2 regions of the Micromonospora sp. BRA006-A genome follow, and region 2 is predicted to be linked to the other one. Evidence: predicted binding sites of a transcription regulator. Region 2 holds the regulator's gene; the other holds the start of a gene.
What was found. Region 2 encodes HspR, which represses chaperone genes until heat shock. Its sites were predicted from a motif close to TTGAGTNNNNNNNACTCAA; they were not measured.
Positions count from the first base shown of each region.

Region 1: the regulator HspR is predicted to act here: its motif matches at 3,083-3,101, upstream of lon (endopeptidase La).

Region 1 covers NZ_JANCLW010000001.1:3,752,229-3,758,922, reverse strand. Annotated here, with positions in the region: gene NMK34_RS17115 (DUF2726 domain-containing protein) at 1-777, shown strand, start outside; gene NMK34_RS17110 (hypothetical protein) at 1,088-2,338, shown strand; gene NMK34_RS17105 (histone-like nucleoid-structuring protein Lsr2) at 2,542-2,889, opposite strand; gene lon (endopeptidase La) at 3,124-5,460, shown strand; partial or broken gene NMK34_RS17095 (DEAD/DEAH box helicase) at 5,563-6,694, opposite strand, start outside.
Region 2 covers NZ_JANCLW010000001.1:128,599-135,292, forward strand. Annotated here, with positions in the region: gene dnaK (molecular chaperone DnaK) at 1-1,789, shown strand, start outside; gene grpE (nucleotide exchange factor GrpE) at 1,838-2,575, shown strand; gene dnaJ (molecular chaperone DnaJ) at 2,655-3,842, shown strand; gene NMK34_RS00660 (heat shock protein transcriptional repressor HspR) at 3,867-4,307, shown strand; gene NMK34_RS00665 (hypothetical protein) at 4,487-4,693, shown strand; gene NMK34_RS00670 (hypothetical protein) at 4,906-5,334, opposite strand; gene NMK34_RS00675 (cation:proton antiporter) at 5,501-6,694, opposite strand, start outside.

The sequences.
Region 1 (6,694 bases), 3.6 Mb from region 2:
CATGCCGGCCGTCGGCTCGGTGACCTGGTGCAGGGCCGCCCGCCGGGGGTCACCGGCAGTCAGTGGAGCACCGCCGGGCGGGCGTCGCTCGACCTGGTGGTCTGCGCCGCCGACAGCGGGCTGCCGCGCTTCGCGGTGCGGTTCACCGCGCCCGCCCCGGACGGGTCGCCGGCCCGGCGGGAGGAACGGCTCACCGACGCGGTCTGCTCCGCCGTCGGCCTGCCGCTGGTGCGCGTCGAGTCGCCGGCGCTGGGCGGCGCGGAGCAGGTCCGCCGGTTCGCCGAGTACGTGCTGGACGCGCGGGCCTACGCCGACGGCACCGACCCGGAGGCCGGCGACGCGGTGGGCTTCCGGGACATCATCGGCCGGCTGCCGGACGGCCGGCGTGGACCGGTGAACGACCTCGGCGCGCTGGCCCGGGTCGAGGCGGTCGAGGCGTACGTGGCGGGCCGGATCGCCGACCCGATCGTGCGCGGCCTGCATGTGCGCTGGACCGACGGGCCGGCGGAGGGCTGGGCCTGGGTCGAGGTGCGGCCCGGCCGCTGCCTGCTGGAGCGGGTCCGGCTGACGTCGCGCGGCTTCGCCTGCGGGGTCGACGCGGGGCGGCTCGCCGAGGATCTGGCCGTGGTGGCGCTGGGGGAGCGGCTGCGTGACCTCGACGGCGCCGCGCCGTCCCTGCTGGACCGTGACGAGCTTTTCCGGCAGGTCCGCGCGCTCGCCGCCCGGCGGGACTCCTTCGACGGCGGGTTCGCCTTCGACCACCTCTGCGTCGACTGAACCCTCCTCGCCGGCGCGGACGGCTACTTCTCGATTTTTTTCCGATCTCCGGTTGAACCTTCGCCGACGGCGCTCCGTACCTCATCGGGAATGGACGCAGATCTTCCCCGCCGCGCCCGGACGGCGCGGAGACGGTGCGGAAAGGGCATCGTCGGCCATTGACGCGCGACTGAGCGTCGCAGTGATCTCACACCCCGAATTCGTCGGTCCGCCGGGATCACCAGTCAACTACCGGATCGAGAAGGAGAGCAATTCGATGCGCAGGTCCACACGGGCGCGCCGGTCATCCGGTAACGCGCGGAGCAAGCGGATGCTGGCGGTTGTCGGCACGCTCGCGGTCTTCGGCGGCATCGTCGCCGTCACCCAGATCTCGTCCGCCCAGGACCGGCGGACGACCACCCGCGCGGCCTCGGCGTCCTGCGTGCCCGCGAGCCCGGGGGCGACCGCCCCGGACGGCCAGGGCAGCACCACCCGTACCTGGCAGAACGGCCGCTGGGTCCGCAACCACTGGGGCGACGGTCAGATGTCGCCGGCCGAGTGCCAGCAGACCAACGCCGGTGGTGCCGGCGCCGGCACCCCGACGGTGGCCTGCCCGGACGTCCGCGGCCGGTTGCCGCAGGTGCCCGGCCAGGCCCGTGCCGAGGTGGATCGCACCCTGGCGCTGCTGGAGAGCCAGATCGCCGAGGCGAACCGGCGGCTCGCGGCGGAGGGCCGCAACGGCGGCGACTTCATCAACAACGCGATCCTCGGCCCGCTCGCGGACAAGCGGACGGCGGCGCTCAACCGGATCGCCACCGCCATCGGCCGGTTCGCGCAGCGCCCGCAGGGCCTGGACCAGTTCGCCCGGTGCGCGGTGAGCGACACCCCCGGCACCGGCGGCCAGAACGGCGGTCAGAACGGCGGGAACAACAACGGCGGCAACAACAACGGGGGCCAGAACGGCGGCAACAACAACGGCGGTGACAACGGCGGCGGGAACAACAACGGTGGCGGCCAGAACAACGGCGGCAACAACGGCCTGAACGTGCTCGCCAAGGACTGCTCCGGCAGCCGGCTCCAGGGCCACGACGGTTTCCAGAACGGCAACCGGTGCGTGAGCACCGCGTTCGGTGAGGTGGGCGCCGCGGCGAACAACCCGTCGCTGCTGATCACGCAGTTCCCGAACCAGGTGCGGCGCAACCAGCCGTTCACGCTCCGGGTCACCACCAAGAACCTGGTCCGGGACCGCTTCCTCGCCGCCGGTCAGGGCGGCTACTACCTGGAGAGCTCGCTGCTCAACGGCCAGGGCCTGGTACGCGGTCACTTCCACACCGCCTGCCGGATGCTCGGCAGCACCCGGCAGCCCCCGAACCCGCAGGACGTGCCGGCGTTCTTCGTCGCCACCGAGGACGGCCGGGGTGGCAACCAGCCGGACGACGTGCTGATCCAGATCCCGGGCCTGGCCCAGTCGGGCGTGGCGCAGTGCGCGGTCTGGGCCGGTGACGGCTCGCACCGCATCCCGATGATGGAGCGGGCGAACCAGACCCCCGCCATCGACGTGGTGCGCATCCGGGTCAACTGAGCGACGTGACGGCCGCGGCCGTCCGGGGACCACTCCGGGCGGTCGCGGCCTTTCCGCGTACGGGAACGGTGGGAGGCGATCCCGGAGGAAATCTCGTGCCGTGGGTATCCGCCGGACGAAAAGCGCCGAGCGGAGAATGCCGATCGGGGCCACGCCGATTTCTCAGCGTGACCCCGGGATGCCCGACGGTGAACCGGTGACGGTCAGCGGTTCTTGTACGCCTCGACCACCGACACGGGGATGCGCCCGCGCTCGGAAATCTCGAACCCGTTCTTGGCGGCCCATTCCCGGATGGCGCGGTTCTGCTCGCGGTCCATTCCCGAGGTGCTCGGCCGGGTCGTGCGACGGGCGCCGCGGGTGACCTCGGCAGCTCCCCGGCCGATTCGCCTGCCAGCGCTGATGTACGGATCCAGGGCCTTGCGCAGGACGCCCGCGTTCTCGTCGGAGACGTCGATCGTGTACGCCACGCCGTCCAGGCTGAACTCGACGGTCCGATCGGCCTTTCCGCCGTCGAGGTCGTCGGTCAGAACGGTGATTACTTTCCTTGCCATCGCCATTACTCCCTGTGTCGGGCGGGGTGTGGCTAAGAGTTTGACCTACCGCGCGGTAATCCCGCAACAATAGCCGACTGTTTCCATTCGGCGGGTCGCGGTAAACGGTGCCGCCATTGGGCGCGGAGCGCCGGAACGGGGGCGCTCGGCGTGGCGTGGGTCACAATCCGGAACAAGGGACATGTTTTGTTACTTGAGCCAGACACGCTCAACCAACGTGATGGCAGGTGTTCGATGGCAACTCTTCCGGTACTCCCACTGACCGACGCCGTCCTGCTGCCCGGGATGGTCATCCCGGTGACCCTCGACCCGACCACGCAGGCCGCAGTCGACGCGGCCCGCGCCACCGGCGACAAGGAACTCCTGGCCGTGCCTCGCATCGACGGCGAGTACGGCTCCGTCGGCGTGGTCGCCACGATCGAGAAGGTGGGCCGGCTGCCCAGCGGCGAACCGGCGGCGGTCGTCCGCGGTCTCACCCGCGCCCGCATCGGCTCCGGCGTGCCCGGTCCCGGCGCCGCGCTCTGGGTGGAGGCGGACACACTCGACGAACCCGCACCGGCGGGCCGCGCCCGGGAACTCGCCCGCGAGTACCGCGCGCTCATGACCTCGGTGCTGCAACAGCGCGGCGCCTGGCAGGTGATCGACGCGATGGAGCGGATGACCGACCTGTCCGAGCTGGCCGACTCGGCCGGCTACGCGCCCTGGCTCAGCCTGACCCAGAAGACCGAACTGCTCGCCGCGCCGGACGTCACCGCCCGGCTGGAACTGCTCGTCGGCTGGGTGAAGGAACACCTGGCCGAGCAGGAGGTCACCGAGCAGATCAACAGCGACGTCCGCGAAGGGCTGGAGAAGTCCCAGCGGGAGTTCCTGCTCCGCCAGCAGCTCGCCGCGATCCGCAAGGAACTCGGCGAGGACGAGCCGGACGGCTCCGCCGACTACCGCTCCCGGGTGGAGTCCGCCGACCTGCCGGAGAAGGTCCGTGAGGCGGCGCTTCGTGAGGTCGGCAAGCTGGAGCGGGCCAGTGACGCCTCACCCGAGGCGGGCTGGATCCGTACCTGGCTGGACACCGTCCTGGAGATGCCCTGGAGCACGCGTACCCAGGACGACACCGACCTGGCCGCGGCCCGGGCCGTGCTGGACGCCGACCACGCCGGCCTGGCCGACGTGAAGGACCGCATCCTGGAGTACCTCGCGGTGCGCAACCGGCGCGCGGAGCGCAACCTCGGCGTCGTCGGCGGACGCGGCTCCGGCGCGGTGCTGGCCCTGGCCGGCCCGCCCGGTGTCGGCAAGACCAGCCTCGGCGAGTCGGTCGCCCGGGCGCTGGGCCGCAACTTCGTCCGCGTCTCCCTCGGCGGTGTCCGGGACGAGGCGGAGATCCGCGGCCACCGGCGCACCTACGTCGGCGCGCTGCCCGGCCGGATCGTGCGGGCGCTGCGCGAGGCCGGCTCGATGAACCCGGTCGTGCTGCTCGACGAGGTCGACAAGCTGGCCGCCGGCTACTCCGGCGACCCGGCGGCGGCCCTGCTGGAGGTGCTCGACCCGGCGCAGAACCACACGTTCCGCGACCACTACCTGGAGGTCGACCTCGACCTGTCCGACGTGCTGTTCCTCGCCACCGCCAACGTGGTGGAGGCGATCCCCGGCCCGCTGCTGGACCGGATGGAGCTGGTCGCGCTGGACGGCTACACCGAGGACGAGAAGGTCGCCATCGCCCGGGACCACCTGCTGCCCCGGCAGCGGGAGCGGGCCGGGCTGACCGGCGAGGAGGTGAGCGTCGCCGACGAGGCGCTGGCGCTGATCGCGGGCGAGTACACCCGGGAGGCCGGCGTCCGGCAGCTCGAACGGGCCCTGGCGAAGATCCTGCGCAAGGTGGCCGTCGCGCTCGCCACGGACGCCGCGCCGGTGCACGTGGACGCCGGGAACCTGGCCCGCTACCTGGGCCGGCCGAAGTTCACCCCGGAGTCGGCCGAACGCACCGCCGTGCCCGGCGTGGCGACCGGCCTGGCCGTGACCGGCGCCGGTGGTGACGTGCTGTTCATCGAGGCCACCACGATGGAGGGTGAACCCGGGCTGACGCTGACCGGCCAGCTCGGCGACGTGATGAAGGAGTCCGCGCACATCGCGTGGTCGTACCTGCGGTCGAACGGGCGGCGCTACGGGCTGGACCCGAACGCGCTGGCCGGGCGGCGGATCCACCTGCACGTCCCGGCGGGCGCGGTACCGAAGGACGGCCCGAGCGCCGGCATCACCATGGTGACCGCGCTGGCCTCCCTGGTGACCGGGCGTCCGGTGCGGCCGGAGTTCGGGATGACCGGCGAGGTGACGCTCTCCGGCCGGGTGCTGCCGATCGGCGGGGTGAAGCAGAAACTGCTCGCCGCGCACCGGGCCGGTCTCACCGAGGTGATCATCCCGAAGCGCAACGAGCCGGACCTGGACGACCTGCCGGCGCAGGTGCGGGAGGCGCTGACCGTGCACACCCTGTCCGACGTGGCGGACGTGCTCGCGCTGGCCCTGCGCCCGGCCGAACTCGGCACCCAGGCGCTGGACGGGCCGGCGCTCGCCGCCGCCTGACGGCCGACGCCCCGGTCACCGTACGCACGGTGGCCGGGGCGTCGTCCTGTCCGCCCGCTGTGGTCTCCAGGCCGGCCGCCGTGAAAGCCGGTCGCGCCGGGCTCAGCGGCGGTCGCGCCGCTCGTACCCCCGGTCGCGGCGCTCGCCCGGCCCGTCGCCGTCCCGGTCCCGGCGTACCGTCGCCTTGCGGCCCTTGATGGTGGTGCCGCGCAGCCCCGCGATGATCTCGTCGGCGACCGCCTGCGGCACCTCGACCAGGGAGAACCGGTCGGCGATCTCGATCGAGCCGATGTCCCGGCCGTTGATCCGGGTCTCCCCGGTGATCGCGCCGACCAGGTCCTGCGGCCGCACCCCGGCCCGCCGGCCCAGCCCGATGAAGACCTGGGTGGTCCCGCCGGTGCGCGGACGCCCCGGCCCCCGGCGCTCGCCCCGCCCGCCGGTCTCCGGCCGGCCCTCGCGCGGGCCCCGGACCGGAACCTGCGGGATCTCCTCCTCGTCGTCCGAGCCCGGCGACGTCGCCTCGTGCGCCAGCTTCACCGCCGCCAGCGCCACCTCGACCAGGTCGAACTCGTCGGTGAGCGACTCCACGATCGCCCGGTACGGGTCGAGGTCGTCCTCCAGCAGGCTCTCCCGCAGCGCGGCCTGGGTCAGCTCCAGCCGCCGGGTCCGCATGTCCGCGACAGTGGGGATCTTGTCGATGGCGATCCGCTGCCCGGTGACCCGCTCGATGGTCTTGAGCATCCGGTGCTCGCGCGGCTCGGCGAGCGTGATCGCCACGCCCTCCCGCCCGGCCCGGCCGACCCGCCCGATCCGGTGCACGTACGACTCGGGGGCCGACGGCACGTCGTAGTTGACCACGTGGGTGAGCTGCTCGACGTCCAGTCCCCGGGCGGCCACGTCGGTGGCGACCAGCAGGTCCGCCGTGCCGGCCCGCAGCCGGCCCATCACCCGGTCCCGCTGCTCCTGGCTCATCCCGCCGTGCAGCGCCTCGGCCCGGTATCCCCGGCCGTTCATCGTCTCGGTGAGCCGGTCCACCTCCTCGCGGCTGCGGCAGAACACGATCGCCGCGGTGGGCGACTCCACGTCCAGCACCCGGCCCAGCGCGGCCGGCTTGTGTGCCCGGGCCACGATGTACGCGCTCTGCCGCACCCGGGGCGCCTCCCCGGCGACCGGCCGTTCCCGCTCGATCCGGATGCGGACCGGGTCGGTCAGGTGCTGCCGGGCCAGCCCGTCG
Region 2 (6,694 bases):
CGCCAACGCCGAGGGCTCGCGTACGACTCCCTCGATCGTCGCGTTCGCCCGCAACGGCGAGGTGCTCGTCGGTGAGGTCGCCAAGCGCCAGGCGGTGACCAACCCCGACCGGACCATCCGGTCGGTCAAGCGTGAGATCGGCACCAACTGGACCGTCGACATCGACGGCAAGAAGTACACCCCGCAGGAGATCTCGGCGCGCACGCTGATGAAGCTCAAGCGGGACGCCGAGGCGTACCTGGGCGAGCAGATCACCGACGCGGTGATCACCGTCCCGGCCTACTTCAACGACGGGCAGCGCCAGGCCACCAAGGAGGCCGGTGAGATCGCCGGCTTCAACGTGCTGCGGATCGTGAACGAGCCGACCGCGGCGGCCCTGGCGTACGGCCTGGACAAGGGCTCCAAGGAGCAGACCGTCCTGGTCTTCGACCTCGGTGGCGGCACCTTCGACGTGTCGCTGCTGGAGCTGGCCGAGGGCGTGGTGGAGGTCAAGTCCACCAGCGGTGACAACCAGCTCGGTGGTGACGACTGGGACCAGCGCATCATCGACCACCTGGTGAAGACGTTCCGCGGCGAGCACGGCATCGACCTCTCGCAGGACAAGATGGCCATGCAGCGGCTCAAGGAGGCCGCCGAGAAGGCCAAGATCGAGCTGTCCGCCGCCACCACCAGCAACATCAACCTGCCGTACATCACCGCCGGTTCGGCCGGCCCGCTGCACCTGGACGTGACGCTCAGCCGCGCCGAGTTCCAGCGCATGACGCAGGACCTGCTGGACCGCTGCAAGGGCCCGTTCGAGCAGGCCGTCAAGGACGCCGGCATCAAGATCTCCGACGTCGACCACGTCATCCTGGTCGGCGGCTCGACCCGGATGCCGGCCGTGACCGACCTGGTCAAGCAGCTCACCGGCCGTGACCCGAACAAGGGCGTCAACCCGGACGAGGTCGTCGCCGTCGGCGCCGCCCTCCAGGCCGGTGTGCTCAAGGGCGAGGTCAAGGACGTCCTGCTGCTCGACGTGACCCCGCTGAGCCTGGGCATCGAGACCAAGGGCGGCATCTTCACCAAGCTCATCGAGCGCAACACCACCATCCCGACCAAGCGCTCCGAGGTGTTCACCACCGCCGACGACAACCAGCCGTCGGTGCTGATCCAGGTGTTCCAGGGCGAGCGGGACATCGCCGCCTACAACAAGAAGCTCGGCACCTTCGAGCTCACCGGTCTCCCGCCGGCCCCGCGCGGCGTGCCGCAGATCGAGGTCACGTTCGACATCGACGCCAACGGCATCGTGAACGTGCACGCCAAGGACCTGGGCACCGGCAAGGAGCAGAAGATGACGATCACCGGCGGCTCCTCGCTGCCGAAGGACGACATCGAGCGGATGCGCCGGGACGCCGAGGAGCACGCCGACGAGGACAAGCGTCGCCGTGAGGAGGCCGAGACCCGCAACGTGGCCGAAGCGCTCCAGTGGCAGACCGAGAAGTTCCTGGCCGAGAGCGGCGACAAGCTGCCCGGCGAGAACCGCGACCAGCTCAACGAGGCGCTCGGAGAGCTGCGCAGCGCCCTCGGCGGGCAGGACATCGAGAAGATCAAGTCCGCGCACGAGAAGCTGGCGCAGGTCTCCCAGCAGGCGGGCTCGCTGCTCTACGCCCAGCAGCAGGAGGGCGAGCAGACCGCACCGGGTGCGGCCGGGCCGGGTGCCGGTGCCGGTGCCGGTGCGGCCGGTGGCCCGAAGGCCGGTGGCGACGACGACGTGGTCGACGCGGAGATCGTGGACGAGGACAAGAAGTGACATCCGGTCCCGGACACGATTCGCACGGCAGAGGGATGAGGTAACCGCATGACGGACAAGCCACGAGCGGCCGACCCGGGTGCCACCGGGTCGGCGCCGGGCGCCGGCAAGGACACCGGCGACGAACCCCGGGTCGTCATCCGCGACAAGCGCAAGCTCGGCAAGGTGACCGAGCAGCCGGCGAACGACGCTTCGGCGGCCGACGCGGCCGCCGACGCGCCCGCCGAAGGGCTGGTCGAGGAGGCCGAGGTCGTGGTCGACGAGATCGGTGGCGAGGCCGAGGTCAGCGGTCCGGCCGTGGTCGACTCGCCCGCCGAGCCGAACGGCGGGACCGGCACGGACGCGCCGCTCGGCGCCGAGCTGGAGTCGCTCCGCACCGATCTGGAGGAGCGCACCCGCGACCTCCAGCGGGTGACTGCGGAGTACGCCAACTACCGCAAGCGGGTCGACCGGGACCGCAACCTGGTGCAGGAGCAGGCCACCGGGGCGGTGCTCACCGCGCTGCTGCCGATCCTCGACGACCTGGACCGGGCCCGCGAGCACGGCGACCTGGTGGGCCCGTTCGGCAGCGTGGCCGAGCAGCTCACCGGCGCGCTGGCCAAGTTCGGCCTGACCGCGTTCGGCGAGACCGGTGACCCGTTCGACCCGACCCGGCACGAGGCGGTGGCGCACCAGACCTCCGCCGACGTGACCGAGCCGACCTGCGTACAGGTCATGCGGCGCGGTTACCAGCTCGGCGAGCGGCTGCTGCGGCCCGCCATGGTCGCGGTCGCGGACCCGGAGTAGTGCCGACCCGTGACGTCCCGCCCGCCCGCACCGGGCGGGCGGGACGACCGGGATTCGACCCGTGGAAGGGGGTGGACCGGTGAGTTCCAAGGACTGGATCGAGAAGGACTACTACGCCGCGTTGGGCGTGGACAAGTCCGCCTCCTCGGACGAGATCAAGAAGGCGTACCGCAAGTTGGCCCGGGAGTCGCACCCGGACCACAACCCCGGCGACACCGGGGCCGAGGAGCGGTTCAAGACCGTCTCCGAGGCATACGCGGTGCTCGGTGACGAGAAGAAGCGCCGCGAGTACGACGAGATGCGCTCGCTGTTCGGCTCCGGTGCCTTCCGGCGCAACGCCCGCGGCGGGGGCCAGCCGGGTGGCATGCCGTTCGACGTCTCCGACCTGTTCGGCGGCGGCGCGGGCGGTGGCGACAACCGGTTCAGCGGCGGCGGCTTCACCGACCTGTTCAGCTCGATCTTCTCCGGTGGCGGTGGCGCCGGCGGTCCGGCACGTCCGCGTGGCCCGGCCCGCGGGCGGGACGTCGAGACCGAGGTCGCGCTCGACTTCACCGACGCGGTACGCGGCGTCACGCTGCCGCTGACGCTGCGCGCACCAGGCGTCTGCGACACCTGCCACGGCAACGGCGCGAAGCCCGGCACCCAGCCGGTGGCCTGCCCGGTCTGCCACGGCGCCGGGGTGACCACCCGCAACCAGGGGTCGTTCAGCTTCTCCGAGCCGTGCCGCAACTGCCAGGGCGTCGGCACGATCGTCGAGGAGAAGTGCCCGGAGTGTCACGGCACCGGCGGGGTCACCAAGACCCGCACGCTGCACGTCCGCTTCCCCGCCGGGGTGTCGGACGGGCAGCGGATCCGCCTGGCCGGCCGGGGTGAGCCCGGCGAGCGGGGCGGTCCGGCGGGCGACCTGTTCGTGCAGGTGAAGGTCCGCCCGGACGAGCTGTTCGGGCGCACCGGGGACGACCTGACCCTGACCGTCCCGATCACGTACGCCGAGGCGGTTCTCGGCACGGACCTGCGCGTGCCGACCCTGGACGGGACGGTGACCCTGCGGGTGCCACCGGGTACGCCCAGCGGGCGGGTGCTGCGTGCCCGCGGCAAGGGCGTCGTACGCAAGGACGGCCGCGCCGGTGACCTGCTGGTCACGCTCGACGTGGTGGTCCCGGCGAAGGTCTCGGACGAGGCGCGGGCGGCGCTGCAGACCTTCGCGGCGCAGACTCCGCCCGCCGCGCGGGAACATCTCGACGCGCGGGTACGTCGATTCAGTTGACGGCGGCACCGGAGGTGAGCGGGCATGTCGGAGGAGTACGTCGGCTCGGGTGACCCGGCCTACGAGGCCAAGGTCTTGATGATCTCGGTGGCCGCGCGGATGGCGGGGATGCACCCCCAGACGCTGCGCCAGTACGACCGGCTGGGCCTGGTGCAGGCCGGCCGGGCGTCCGGCGGCGGTCGCCGGTACAGCGTCCGGGACGTGGTGCTGCTCCGCGAGGTGCAGCGGCTCAGCCAGGACGACGGGATCAACCTGGCCGGGGTCAAGCGGATCATCGGGTTGGAGCGGCTGCTCGAAGAGGCGCAGCAGCGGGTGGCCCGGCTGGAGGCGGAACTGGACGCCGCGTACCGGCGGATCGCCGAGCTGGAGTCACTCGGCGGCTTCCCCCGCGGTGACCTGGTGCCCACCAACCGCACGTCCACCGCGCTCGTCGTCTGGCGTCCGCGCCGCGCTCCCGACCGCTGACCTCGTACCGGAAGGCCGGTGCGCCCCGCTCCCCCGGGGCCGCGCCGGCCTTCGTCGTTCCCCGGGCGGTTCGCCGCCCGGGTCGGGGGAAAGCCGGGGTGCGGCAGAGCAGGGTCGACTAGGCTTGTCCGCAGGGGGCAAAAAGCCTCAAAGCGGACTCCGGGCTGGCGGGGGGAGCCATGACGGAACCGGCGAAGAAGGTGGCCGAGCGCGCGGAGGAACGGCTGGAGAAGGTGGCCGAGAACGTCCGCGAGCGGTTCGACCGGGTCACCGAGGGACGCTTCAGCGACAAGGTCAAGGAAGGGCGATTCGCCGACCAGACGGACCACGGTGTGGACCGGGCGCGGGACGACGAGCGGCGCAAGAAGCAGGGCGGGTCGACCTAGACGATCCGCCGACGTGCGGGCCGGGATCCACGGGGGATCCCGGCCCGTTCGTGTCCCGAGGGGCGGGCGGGCACCACGCACCCGCCCTCGCGGTCGATCATGAAGTTGGCGGCGACAAACCGGACACCAAACACCGCCAAGTTCATGATCGACCAGGTCGGTCGGGTCGAGGTGGCTGGGCGACGCTGATCCCGGGGAAATGGGGGGATGCGTCAGAGGCGGCGGTTCTCGCGGACCAGGCCGCCCTCGCACCAGTCCCGGTAGACGAAGAGATCCGGCCGGGCGAGCAGCACCCGGCTGTTGTGCGCCCAGTTGCGCATCAGGTCGTCGCCGGACTTCTCGGCCTGCTCGACCAGCTTGCGGAACCGGCGCTTGGGGTGGGCGCGGAAGTTCGTCCGGATGCCGTCGGCGGCGTAGATGTAGAGGCAGTGCAGCGTGAACCGCCGCGCCGGGCAGCCCTGGTCCATCGCCAGATCGAACAGCGTCTGCACCAGATGGTCACCGGCGACCAGCAGGTCCCAGTCGGGCGGCATCGAGGTCAGCGGCACCGAATCCGGTTGATAGGCCCACGCCCGAAGCTCGGCGGGCGAGGGATCGACCGGGTTGGCGAAGCCGCGGAACGTCTCTTCCTGCACGCTCACCGGCCGACCTTCCGCTTGCGCTGGCGGGGGCGCAGGCCACCCGCGGACCCTGGCTGCTGGGCCGAAACGTTAACGCGGTTGGACGGAGCAGGGGTAGACCTTCCCGGGCTCAATTTGACAACGCCGGGCCGGATCTGTCCTACGACTGATCCGGCCCGGCGCCGGGTCAGTCGCCGGAGCCCAGAGGTAGCGGCGCGGGTGGCCGTGCGGCGGCGGCGCGGCTGCGCAGCCACTGCTTGAACCACGGGGTGTCGGGCAGCCGGGCGAGCAGCGGTCCGGTCACCACCGTGATCAACACGTACGCGGTGGCGAGCGCGGCGAGCTTCGGCTCCACCGGGTAGATGGCCGCGACGGCCAGTCCGGCGATGACGATGGAGAACTCGCCGCGCGGGGTCAGCGCCAGGCCGGCCCGCCAGCGTCCGGGCTCGGCGATCCCGGCCCGGCGGGCGGCCAGGTAGCCGGTGGCCACCTTCGTCGCCATGGTCACCACTGCGAGCAGCAGCGCGGGCAGCAGCACCGGTGGCATGTCCAGCGGGTTGGTCACCAGCCCGAAGAACACGAAGAAGACCGCGGCGAACAGGTCACGCAGCGGGGAGAGCAGCTCGGTGGCGTGGTGCGCCACCGGCCCGGACAGCGCGATGCCCACCAGGAACGCGCCGACCGCCGCGGACACCTGGAGCTTGGCCGCGACACCGGCGACCAGCAGGGTCAGGCCGAGCACCCCGAGCAGCAGCGCCTCCGGATCCTTGGCGGAGAGCGCGGCGGAGATCAGGTGGCCGTACCGGATGGCCACGGCCAGCACGACGACCACGGTGAACACCGCGATGGCGAGCGCGATACCGCCCTTGACAAGGCCGACCCCGGCGAGCAGCGCGGTGACCAGCGGCAGGTAGAGGGCCATCGCCAGGTCCTCGATCACCAGGACGGAGAGGATCACCGGGGTCTCCCGGTTACCGACCCGGCCCAGGTCGCCGAGCACCTTCGCGATCACGCCGGACGACGACACCCAGGTCACGCCCGCGAGCACCACCGCCGCCACCCAGCCCCAGCCGAGCAGGAGCGCGAAGGCGAAACCGGGCAGCGCGTTGAACACCGCGTCGATCACGCCGGCCGGCGCGGCGGAGCGGAGGTTGCCCACCAGCTCGTTGGCGCTGTACTCCAGGCCGAGCATCACCAGCAGCAGGATCACGCCGATCTCCGCGCCGACGGCGAAGAACTCCTCGCTGGCGTTGAGCGGCAGCAGACCACCGTGCCCGAACGCCAGGCCGGCGAGCAGGTACAGGGGAATGGGCGACACGCCGAAGCGACGGCTCAGCCGGCCGAGCAGGCCGAGCAGGAGCAGCAGCGCACCGACCTCGAT